2 regions of the Streptomyces sp. NPDC001135 genome follow, and region 2 is predicted to be linked to the other one. Evidence: riboswitches for the same ligand, from Rfam matches in the RefSeq annotation. Region 2 holds a riboswitch; the other holds the start of a gene.
What was found. A riboswitch is a leader RNA that binds a small molecule or an ion and turns the genes downstream of it on or off. The one in region 2 is predicted to bind ZMP and ZTP.
Positions count from the first base shown of each region.

Region 1: another riboswitch for ZMP and ZTP. It lies ahead of ACWC94_RS40465 (bifunctional 5,10-methylenetetrahydrofolate dehydrogenase/5,10-methenyltetrahydrofolate cyclohydrolase); the one in region 2 lies ahead of ACWC94_RS17580 (glycine hydroxymethyltransferase).

Region 1 covers NZ_JBSFKD010000057.1:752-5,155, forward strand. Annotated here, with positions in the region: partial or broken gene ACWC94_RS40455 (RNA polymerase sigma factor) at 1-17, shown strand, start outside; gene ACWC94_RS40460 (CU044_5270 family protein) at 724-1,707, shown strand; gene ACWC94_RS40465 (bifunctional 5,10-methylenetetrahydrofolate dehydrogenase/5,10-methenyltetrahydrofolate cyclohydrolase) at 1,723-2,571, opposite strand; ZMP/ZTP riboswitch at 2,597-2,677, opposite strand; gene ACWC94_RS40470 (nuclear transport factor 2 family protein) at 2,980-3,345, opposite strand; gene ACWC94_RS40475 (acyltransferase domain-containing protein) at 3,523-4,296, opposite strand.
Region 2 covers NZ_JBSFKD010000012.1:181,684-186,087, forward strand. Annotated here, with positions in the region: gene ACWC94_RS17570 (glutathionylspermidine synthase family protein) at 1-835, shown strand, start outside; gene rocD (ornithine--oxo-acid transaminase) at 1,131-2,336, opposite strand; ZMP/ZTP riboswitch at 2,439-2,528, shown strand; gene ACWC94_RS17580 (glycine hydroxymethyltransferase) at 2,561-4,012, shown strand; gene trpS (tryptophan--tRNA ligase) at 4,110-4,404, shown strand, end outside.

The DNA.
Region 1 (4,404 bases), on a different contig from region 2:
GCCTGCGCCCCGCCGCACCGCCGACCGGCACACCACCCGAGCACGGCTCGCACACCAGGGCACCGGAGGACGTGTCATACCCGGGGGACCGCCCGCCTCCTGACGCTCCGGCGGACGGACCGCTCCCCGGCCACCGCACGCCTGCCGCCAGGCCGGCGCCCGGAACACCACACGACCAACGACCGGCCTCCGGGGCATCGACCGACGAGCCGCCCCCCGCCCAGCGCCCGCCGGCCGGGGGGCCGGCAGATGGGTCGCTTCCGGCTCAGCCCGTGTCGGCCGGGATGCCGACAGACATGTCGTGCCCTCAGCGCACCCTTGCCGGGGGGCCGGCAGATGGGTCGCTTTCGGCTCAGCCCGTGTCGGCCGGGATGCCGACAGACATGTCGTGCTCTGCTCAGCGCACGCCCGCCGGGAGGCCTGTAGACGAGTCGCCCCCCGCTCGGCGCACCTCCGCCGGGAGGCCGGCAGACGGGTCGCTCCCCGCTCGACCCGTGTCTCACGGGACGCCGACAGATGTGTCACCGTCCGGGCGCCGCGTGCCTTCCGAGGTGTCGGCGGCCGCCTCGCCGGTCGGACGGACACCTGGTGACGGCAGGCGGTCGGCGGATCCGACCGGCGCCGACGCCGAGACGAGCGCCGGGGACGGCGACCCCGGCCGGCGATCACCGCGTCCCGGTTCCGCTGCCCCCGCCGGTGCACCCCTGTGCAAGGACCCCCGCCATGCCTGATGAACTCGACCTTCTCCGTCACGCCAACCCGGTTCCGGCGCACGGCCCGCACTTCGGTGACGGACCGCTGGACCACCGCGCCGAGCGGCGGCTCGAGTTGCTGCTGCGTACGGACGAACGACGGCCCTCCCGGGCCCCGCGCGCCCGGCTGCTGTGGGGACTCGCCGCCACCGCCGTCGTCCTGGCCACCACCCTCACCGCGCTGCTCGGCGGCCCGAGCGGTCAGCCCGCCGTCGCCGCGCCCCGCCCGCTGGCCGTCCGGGCCCACTCCACCGCCGTACCGCTGGACCGGATGGCCCAACTGGCCACCGTGGCCGCCGCCGACGGTTCGCCCGGCCTGCGCAAGGGCACCCATGTGCAGTCCTGGAGCCTCGGTATGAGCGACGGCAGACCGCCCGTGACCCTCCCGGAGGAGACCGTGGTGCGCTGGAACGCGGACGACAGCCACACCGAGGTCGTCGTCGCGACCGATCCACGCCACCCGGGCCGTCCGGTCCTCACCGACGAGGGCGACGAGCCGCGCCTGGTGGAGGACGGCCATGTGCTCAGCCGCACCACCTACCCGCCGAGCTGGAGCGACGCCCCGCCCGAGGCGCGCCCCCCGCACGATCCGGCGGCCCTGCGGCCCTACCTCGCCGAGGCGGTCCACCCCGGTACCGGGTCCCTGACCACGTCCGAACTCCTGGACGCCGTGAGGGAGTTGATGGACCACTGGACACTCGGCTCCCGCGAGTCGGCCGCCCTGGTCCGGGTCCTCGCGGACGCCGGGGGCCTGCGGCCCGTCGGGCAGGTGACGGACCGGCTCGGGCGCCCCGGCCAGGCGTACGCGTACGACGCCCCCGGCGCCCGGCGCATGCTGATCCTCGATCCGCGCACCGGTGCGGTCCTCGGACTGGAGGCCACCTTCAGCAAGGACGACTCCCGGTACGGCGTGCGGGCCGGGGACGTGATGGAGTACAGCGCCTGGATGCGCTGACCCCGTACGCCGCCCTCACACGCCGAGCTGCCGGGCGGCGGCCTCGACGGTCTGCTCCAGCAGCGTGGCGATCGTCATGGGGCCGACACCGCCCGGCACCGGTGTGATCAGTGAGGCCCGCTCCACGGCGGAGTCGAAGTCGACGTCGCCGACGTTGCCCGGGTTGTAGCCGGCGTCGATCACCACCGCGCCCGGCTTGATGTCCTGCCCGCGGATCAGCCGCGGTCGGCCTACCGCGGCGACCACGATGTCCGCTTCCCGCACGGCCGCCGACAGGTCCCGGGTGCGCGAGTGGCAGTACGTCACGGTCGCGTCCCGCGCCAGGAGCAGCATGCCCACCGGCTTGCCGAGGATCGCGCTGCGGCCCACGACCACGGCCCGCTTCCCGGCGGGATCGACGCCGTACTCGTCCAGCAGCCGCAGGATGCCGCCGGGCGTGCAGGAGGCGAATCCCGGCAGGCCGAAGCTCATCGTGGCGAACGAGGCGAAGGTGACGCCGTCGACGTCCTTCTCCGCAGCGATCGCCTCGAACGCGGCCCGCTCGTCGATGTGCTCGCCGACCGGGTGCTGGAGCAGGATGCCGTGCACGGCCGGGTCGGTCGACAACTCCCTCAGCGTCCCGACGAGTTCGCCGGTGGTCGTGGTGGCGGGCAGGGCCACGTGCCGGGACTCGATACCGGCCTTGCGGCAGCGGTTCTGCTTCATGCGGACGTAGGTCACGGACGCCGGGTCCTCGCCGACGAGTACGGTCGCGAGACAGGGCGCGGCACCGGTCCGAGCGGTGAGGTCGGCGGCCTTCTTCGCGGTGTCCTCGACGATACGGCGGGCGAGGGCGGTGCCGTCCATGAGACGGGCCTGGGGCATGCTGCACACTCCTGAGCTGGATCGACTCTCTCGCCCAGGCGCGCGGCATCCACCACGGACCGCTCCCCGGTGGTTCTCCACCTCAGCGCCAGTCACGGCCCGGGTACAGCGTAACCGAGCCCCCACACCCCTCGGCCCGCCCGTCGAGGCGGGCCCATGGGGCCGTACGACGGGAGCCGGCGCTCACCGACGCCGATCAGGCCGCGCCCGAAGCGCCCGTGGCAGCACGGCGGGACGCCGGCGAAGGCGCGCGGCCCTCAGCGTCGACCGAAGCAGTGCGGCGGACACCCGCCGGTCCGCCGCGGCTGCGCCCGAGGGCCAGCCTGGCAGAGAAGGTCCAGGTCAGCGTGGAGGTGACCTGGACCCTGGCGCATCTCCTTCCGGCGCCTGTCATGCCGGTGCGTGTGCCTACTCGTCCCAGGCCTGGATGAGTACCTGACTCGCTATCTTGCCGTCACGCAAGGTGACCATCGACTCGGCGAGGACCCGGGTGCCGTCCCCGTACTGGCAGGACTCGGTGAACGCCGCGTGGTCGCCCTGCACCACGCACTGGTCCAGCTTGTGCGTCATGTCGCGGCTGTAGATGTCGTCAAGCAACTCGGCGATCTGACCCCGGCCGCGCAGCACGGTGGGGTGGCTGGGCTGGTGGTTGTGGTCGACGATGCGGATCTCGGCGTCGTCGGCGTAGAGCGCCAGAAGGGAGTTCCCGGTGTTCCCTTCTATGCCCCGGCGCAGCGCCTCGATGTCGAAGGCGGATCCTGTCGCGGTGCCCATGGTGACCTCCTTCGGGCGCCCGCGGCCCGGCGGGGCGCGGACCACGCGGACCCCCACCCTTCGAGGCTCCTCCGGCCCGGCGGTCACGGCAAACGCAGACGTGCGCCTCCGCCGCACCGGTACGCCGCCTCCGCCGCTCGGGTACGCAGGCCGCCGCTTCCCGTCGCGCCGCCCGGGTCACGGGCCTTGCGCACCGGCGCCCGGCCCCGACCGCAGCAGCGCCCAGTCACGGGACAGCGCGAAGGCCGCGGCCGTACCGTCCGTGAGGCAGTCCGGGAGCAGGCGGGTGAGCTGGTCCGCGGGGCCCAGCTCCAGCCAGGTGCGGACCCCGTCGCGGTGCAGCAGGCCGACGGCCTCCGCGAAGCGCAGCGGCGCGCGCCGGACCCAGAACTCCGGATCGGCGGTCTCGGCACCCACCGGCCGGGCCGTGACGTCGCAGACCAGGGGGAGGCGCGGCACGCGAGGGTGGAGCGTGGCCAGGGTACGGCCGTAGGCGGTGAGGACGCCGTCCAGGCCGGGGGAGCGCGGCCCCCGCGCCGGCAGGCCGCCCAGCAGGCGGGCCAGGATGCCGACCGCGTGACAGGCCTCCGCCAGGGAGAACACACCCGCGGCGTACGCGGCGGCCATCCGCCCGGACGCGTGCCCGAACACCACGTCCGGCCGGACACCCCAGCTGTGCAGCAGCCGGTACTGCGCCACCTGGAGGGCGAAGACCGCCGGCCCGGCGAACGCCTCCCGGTCCAGCAGTGCGGCCGTACGCGTGCCGTCGGACGCGGACATCACGCATTCCAGCGGGAGTTCGAGATACGGATCGAGGCGCGCGCAGATCTCGTCGAGGGTGTCGGCGAACACCGGGAAGGAATCCCGGAGTTCACGCTCCCCACCGGGCCGCGGTGCGGCGCCGGCCGAGAACAGGAATGCGGTGCGTCCAGTGCGGCCGTCGACAGGCATGCCCCCATTGAGGCACGTCCGGGGCAGGTGCACACACCAGGCAAACTCCCGCAGCCTGCAAAAAGATTGCCATCATAGAATGGCGTTATCCGGTCACATTCTTACGGA
Region 2 (4,404 bases):
GGCCAAGCTCCTGGAGTACAACGCCGACACCCCGACCTCACTGGTCGAGGCGGCCTCGCCCCAGTGGTTCTGGATGGAGGATCGTTTCCCCGGCGCCGACCAGTGGAACTCCCTGCACGAACGCCTCGTCGAGGCCTGGCGGACACAGGCCGCGCTGCTCCCGCCCGGCAGCCCCCTGCACTTCGCGCACTCCTCGGCCGACGAACTCGGCGAGGACCTGATGACGGTCGCCTATCTCAAGGAGACCGCCGAACAGGCAGGCCTCGACACCGACTGGCTGTCCATGGAGGAGATCGGCTGGGACAGCCTCTCCGGCCGCTTCGTCGACAACCAGCTCCGGTTCATCCGCGGCATCTTCAAGCTCTACCCCTGGGAGTGGCTCACCACCGACACCTTCGGCGGGCACGTCCTGGACACCCTCGACAACGGCGGCGGTACCGGCAGCACTCTGTGGATCGAACCCGCCTGGAAGATGCTGCTCAGCAACAAGGCCCTGCTGGCCGTCCTGTGGGAGCTGTACCCCGGCCACCCCAACCTCCTGCCCGCCTACCTCGACGGCCCCCGCGAGCTGGCCTCCTCACCCGGCTACGTCGCCAAGCCCCTCCTCGGCCGCGAGGGCGAGGGCGTCACCGTGCACCAGCCGGGCACCCCGGCCCTCCTCCGCGAGGAGCCCTGCTGCTACCAGCAGCTCGCCCCGCTGCCCGCCTTCGACGGCAACCACGTCGTCCTCGGCGCCTGGGTCGTCCAGCACGAGCCGGCCGGCCTCGGCATCCGCGAGTCCTCCGGCCTGATCACCGACGCGTACGCCCGCTTCCTGCCCCATGTGATCCTCTAGGCCCTGTCGTCACACTCCCGTCTGCCCCGCGACGCCATGCACGCTCCCCCACTGCCTCAAGGGCGTGGGAGGTGCCCCCACTCGCCGCACCGGGCGCGGACCCAAGGACATCCAGTACGAGGCTCCGCGCCCGGCACGGCGAGAGCACGCACCTGACGCCGCAGATCCGCCCTCCGGGCGACGACGGGAGTGTGACGACAGGGCCCAGGGGGCTCCGTTCGGATCAGCCCGGTCCGCGACGCCCGGCACGGCACCTCGCCGGCCCCGGGCCCCCTCCCGGCGGATGCGCGGGCCTTCAGCCGCCCAGCACCGCCCTGAACTGCTCCAGCCCCCAGTCCAGGTCCTCCTCGCCGATCACCAGCGGCGGAGCGATCCGCACCGTGTGGCCGTGGGTGTCCTTCACCAGCACCCCGCGCTCCACCAGCCGCTCCGACACCTCCCGGCCGGTACCGACCCTCGGCGCGATGTCCACGCCCGCCCACAGCCCGCGCCCGCGCACCGCCGTCACCGCGCCCGTGGCCGGCAGCGCCGCCAGCGCCCGGTGCATCCGCTCGCCCAGCAGGGCCGCCCGCGCCTGGAACTCGCCCGTCCGCAGCATCGCGATCACCTCCAGCGCCACCGCACAGGCCAGCGGATTCCCGCCGAACGTCGACCCGTGCTCGCCCGGCCGGAACACCCCGAGCACCTCCGCGCTCGACACCACCGCCGACACCGGCAGGATCCCGCCGCCCAGCGCCTTGCCCAGTACGTACACGTCCGGCACCACCCCCTCGTGCTCACACGCGAAGGTCCGCCCGGTCCGGCCCAGACCCGACTGGATCTCGTCCGCGACGAAGAGCACGTTCCGCTCGCGCGTCAGCTCCCGGACGGCCGCGAGATAGCCCGCCGGTGGCACGATCACCCCGTTCTCGCCCTGGATCGGCTCCAGCAGCACCGCGACGGTGTTCTCCGTCAACGCCTCCCGCATCGCCGTCAGATCGCCGTACGGCACGATCTGGAAGCCCGGCGTGTACGGCCCGAAGTCGGCCCGGGTCTCCGGGTCGGTCGAGAAGCTGATGACCGTCGTGGTCCGCCCGTGGAAGTTGCCGCCCGCGACCACGATCTTCGCCATCTCCGCGGGCACCCCCTTCACCCGGTACCCCCACTTGCGGGCCGTCTTCACCGCGCTCTCCACCGCCTCCACGCCGGTGTTCATCGGCAGCACCATCTCCATCCCGCACAGCTCGGCCAGCTCCCGGCAGAACGCCGCGAACCGGTCGTGCAGGAAGGCGCGGGACGTCAGGGTCACGCGCTCCAGCTGGGCCTTCGCCGCCTCGATCAGCCGCTGGTTGCGATGGCCGAAGTTGAGCGCCGAGTAGCCGGCCAGCAGGTCCAGATAGCGCCGCCCCTCCACATCCGTCATCCAGGCACCGTCCGCGGAGGCGACGACCACGGGCAGGGGGTGGTAGGTGTGCGCGCTGTGCGCGTCGGCGGCGGCGATGAGTGTCTCCGTAGTGGTCACGGGATCTCCAGACGGTGCCGGGTGCTGAGGGTGCCCCCCTTCCTATCGTCGCTCGCATGGTGGACGCGGGATCTCCGCTCTTCGGCGTGCCCGGTAGGCTGACCAGCGGGCCGTGACTGGCGCGCTGGGATGGGACGGACCATCGGGGAGCGGCCCGAGCGGGAAAGAGTGCCGTGCGCCTGGGCCGAACGTGAACGCTGTACGCACGCCGTCCGGAGGTCCTCATGCCAGAGCAGCAGCCCCTCTCCACCGAGTCCACCGCCTTCCGTGCCGCCCTCGACGTGATCCGCGCCGTCGAACCGCGTGTCGCCGACGCCATCGGCCAGGAGGTGCACGACCAGCGCGAGATGCTCAAGCTGATCGCCTCCGAGAACTACGCCTCCCCGGCCACCCTCCTGGCGATGGGCAACTGGTTCAGCGACAAGTACGCCGAGGGCACCGTCGGCCGCCGCTTCTACGCCGGCTGCCGCAACGTCGACACCGTGGAGTCGCTGGCCGCCGAGCACGCCCGTGAACTCTTCGGCGCCCGCCACGCCTACGTCCAGCCGCACTCCGGTATCGACGCCAACCTCGTCGCCTTCTGGGCCGTCCTCGCCGACCGGGTCGAGGTCCCCTTCCTGGAGAAGGCCGGCGCCCGCCAGGTCAACGACCTGACCGAGGCCGACTGGGCCGAGCTGCGCCAGGCCTTCGGCAACCAGCGCATGCTCGGCATGTCCCTGGACGCCGGCGGCCACCTCACCCACGGCTTCCGCCCGAACATCTCCGGCAAGATGTTCGACCAGCGCTCCTACGGCACCGACCCGGCCACCGGCCTCATCGACTACGAGGCCCTGCGCGCCCAGGCCCGCGAGTTCAAGCCGCTGATCATCGTCGCCGGCTACTCGGCGTACCCCCGGCTGGTGAACTTCCGGATCATGCGCGAGATCGCCGACGAGGTCGGGGCGACCCTGATGGTCGACATGGCCCACTTCGCGGGCCTCGTCGCCGGCAAGGTCCTCACCGGCGACTTCGACCCGGTCCCGCACGCCCAGATCGTCACCACCACCACCCACAAGTCGCTGCGCGGCCCGCGCGGCGGCATGGTCCTGTGCGACGACTCCCTCAAGGACCAGGTCGACCGCGGCTGCCCGATGGTCCTCGGCGGCCCGCTGCCGCACGTCATGGCCGCCAAGGCCGTCGCCCTCGCCGAGGCGCGGCGGCCCGCCTTCCAGGACTACGCCCAGCGCATCGTCGACAACTCCCGCGCGCTGGCCGAGGGCCTGATGCGCCGGGGCGCGACCCTGGTCACCGGCGGCACGGACAACCACCTCAACCTGATCGACGTCGCCACCTCCTACGGCCTCACCGGCCGCCAGGCGGAATCGGCCCTCCTGGACTCCGGCATCGTCACCAACCGCAACGCCATCCCGGCCGACCCCAACGGCGCCTGGTACACCTCCGGCATCCGTATCGGCACCCCCGCGCTCACCACCCGTGGCCTCGGCACGGCGGAGATGGACGAGGTGGCGGGCCTGATCGACCGAGTCCTGACGACGACGGAGCCGGGCACCACCAAGTCGGGCGCCCCCTCCAAGGCGGCCCACGTCCTGGACGAGAAGGTCGCGGAGGAGATCGCCCAGCGGGCAACGGACCTGGTGGCGGCGTTCCCGCTCTACCCTGAAATCGACCTTGGTTAGACCTGCCTAGGGGCGCGGGGAACTGCGCGACCAGCCCACCACGGTCCGCAGTTCCCCACGCACCGACCCCCCCGAGCTCTCTGAGACAATAAAAAGCATGGCGACTGACCGACCCCGCGTGCTCTCCGGTATCCAGCCCACCGCCGGCTCGTTCCACCTCGGCAACTACCTCGGTGCCGTCCGTCAGTGGGTGGCCCTGCAGGAGTCCCACGACGCGTTCTACATGGTCGTCGACCTGCACGCGATCACGGTCCCGCAGGACCCCGGGGAGCTGCGTGCCAACACCCGGCTCGCCGCGGCCCAGCTGCTGGCCGCCGGTCTGGACCCGGACCGCTGCACCCTGTTCGTCCAGAGCCACGTGCCCGAGCACGCCCAGCTCGCGTGGATCATGA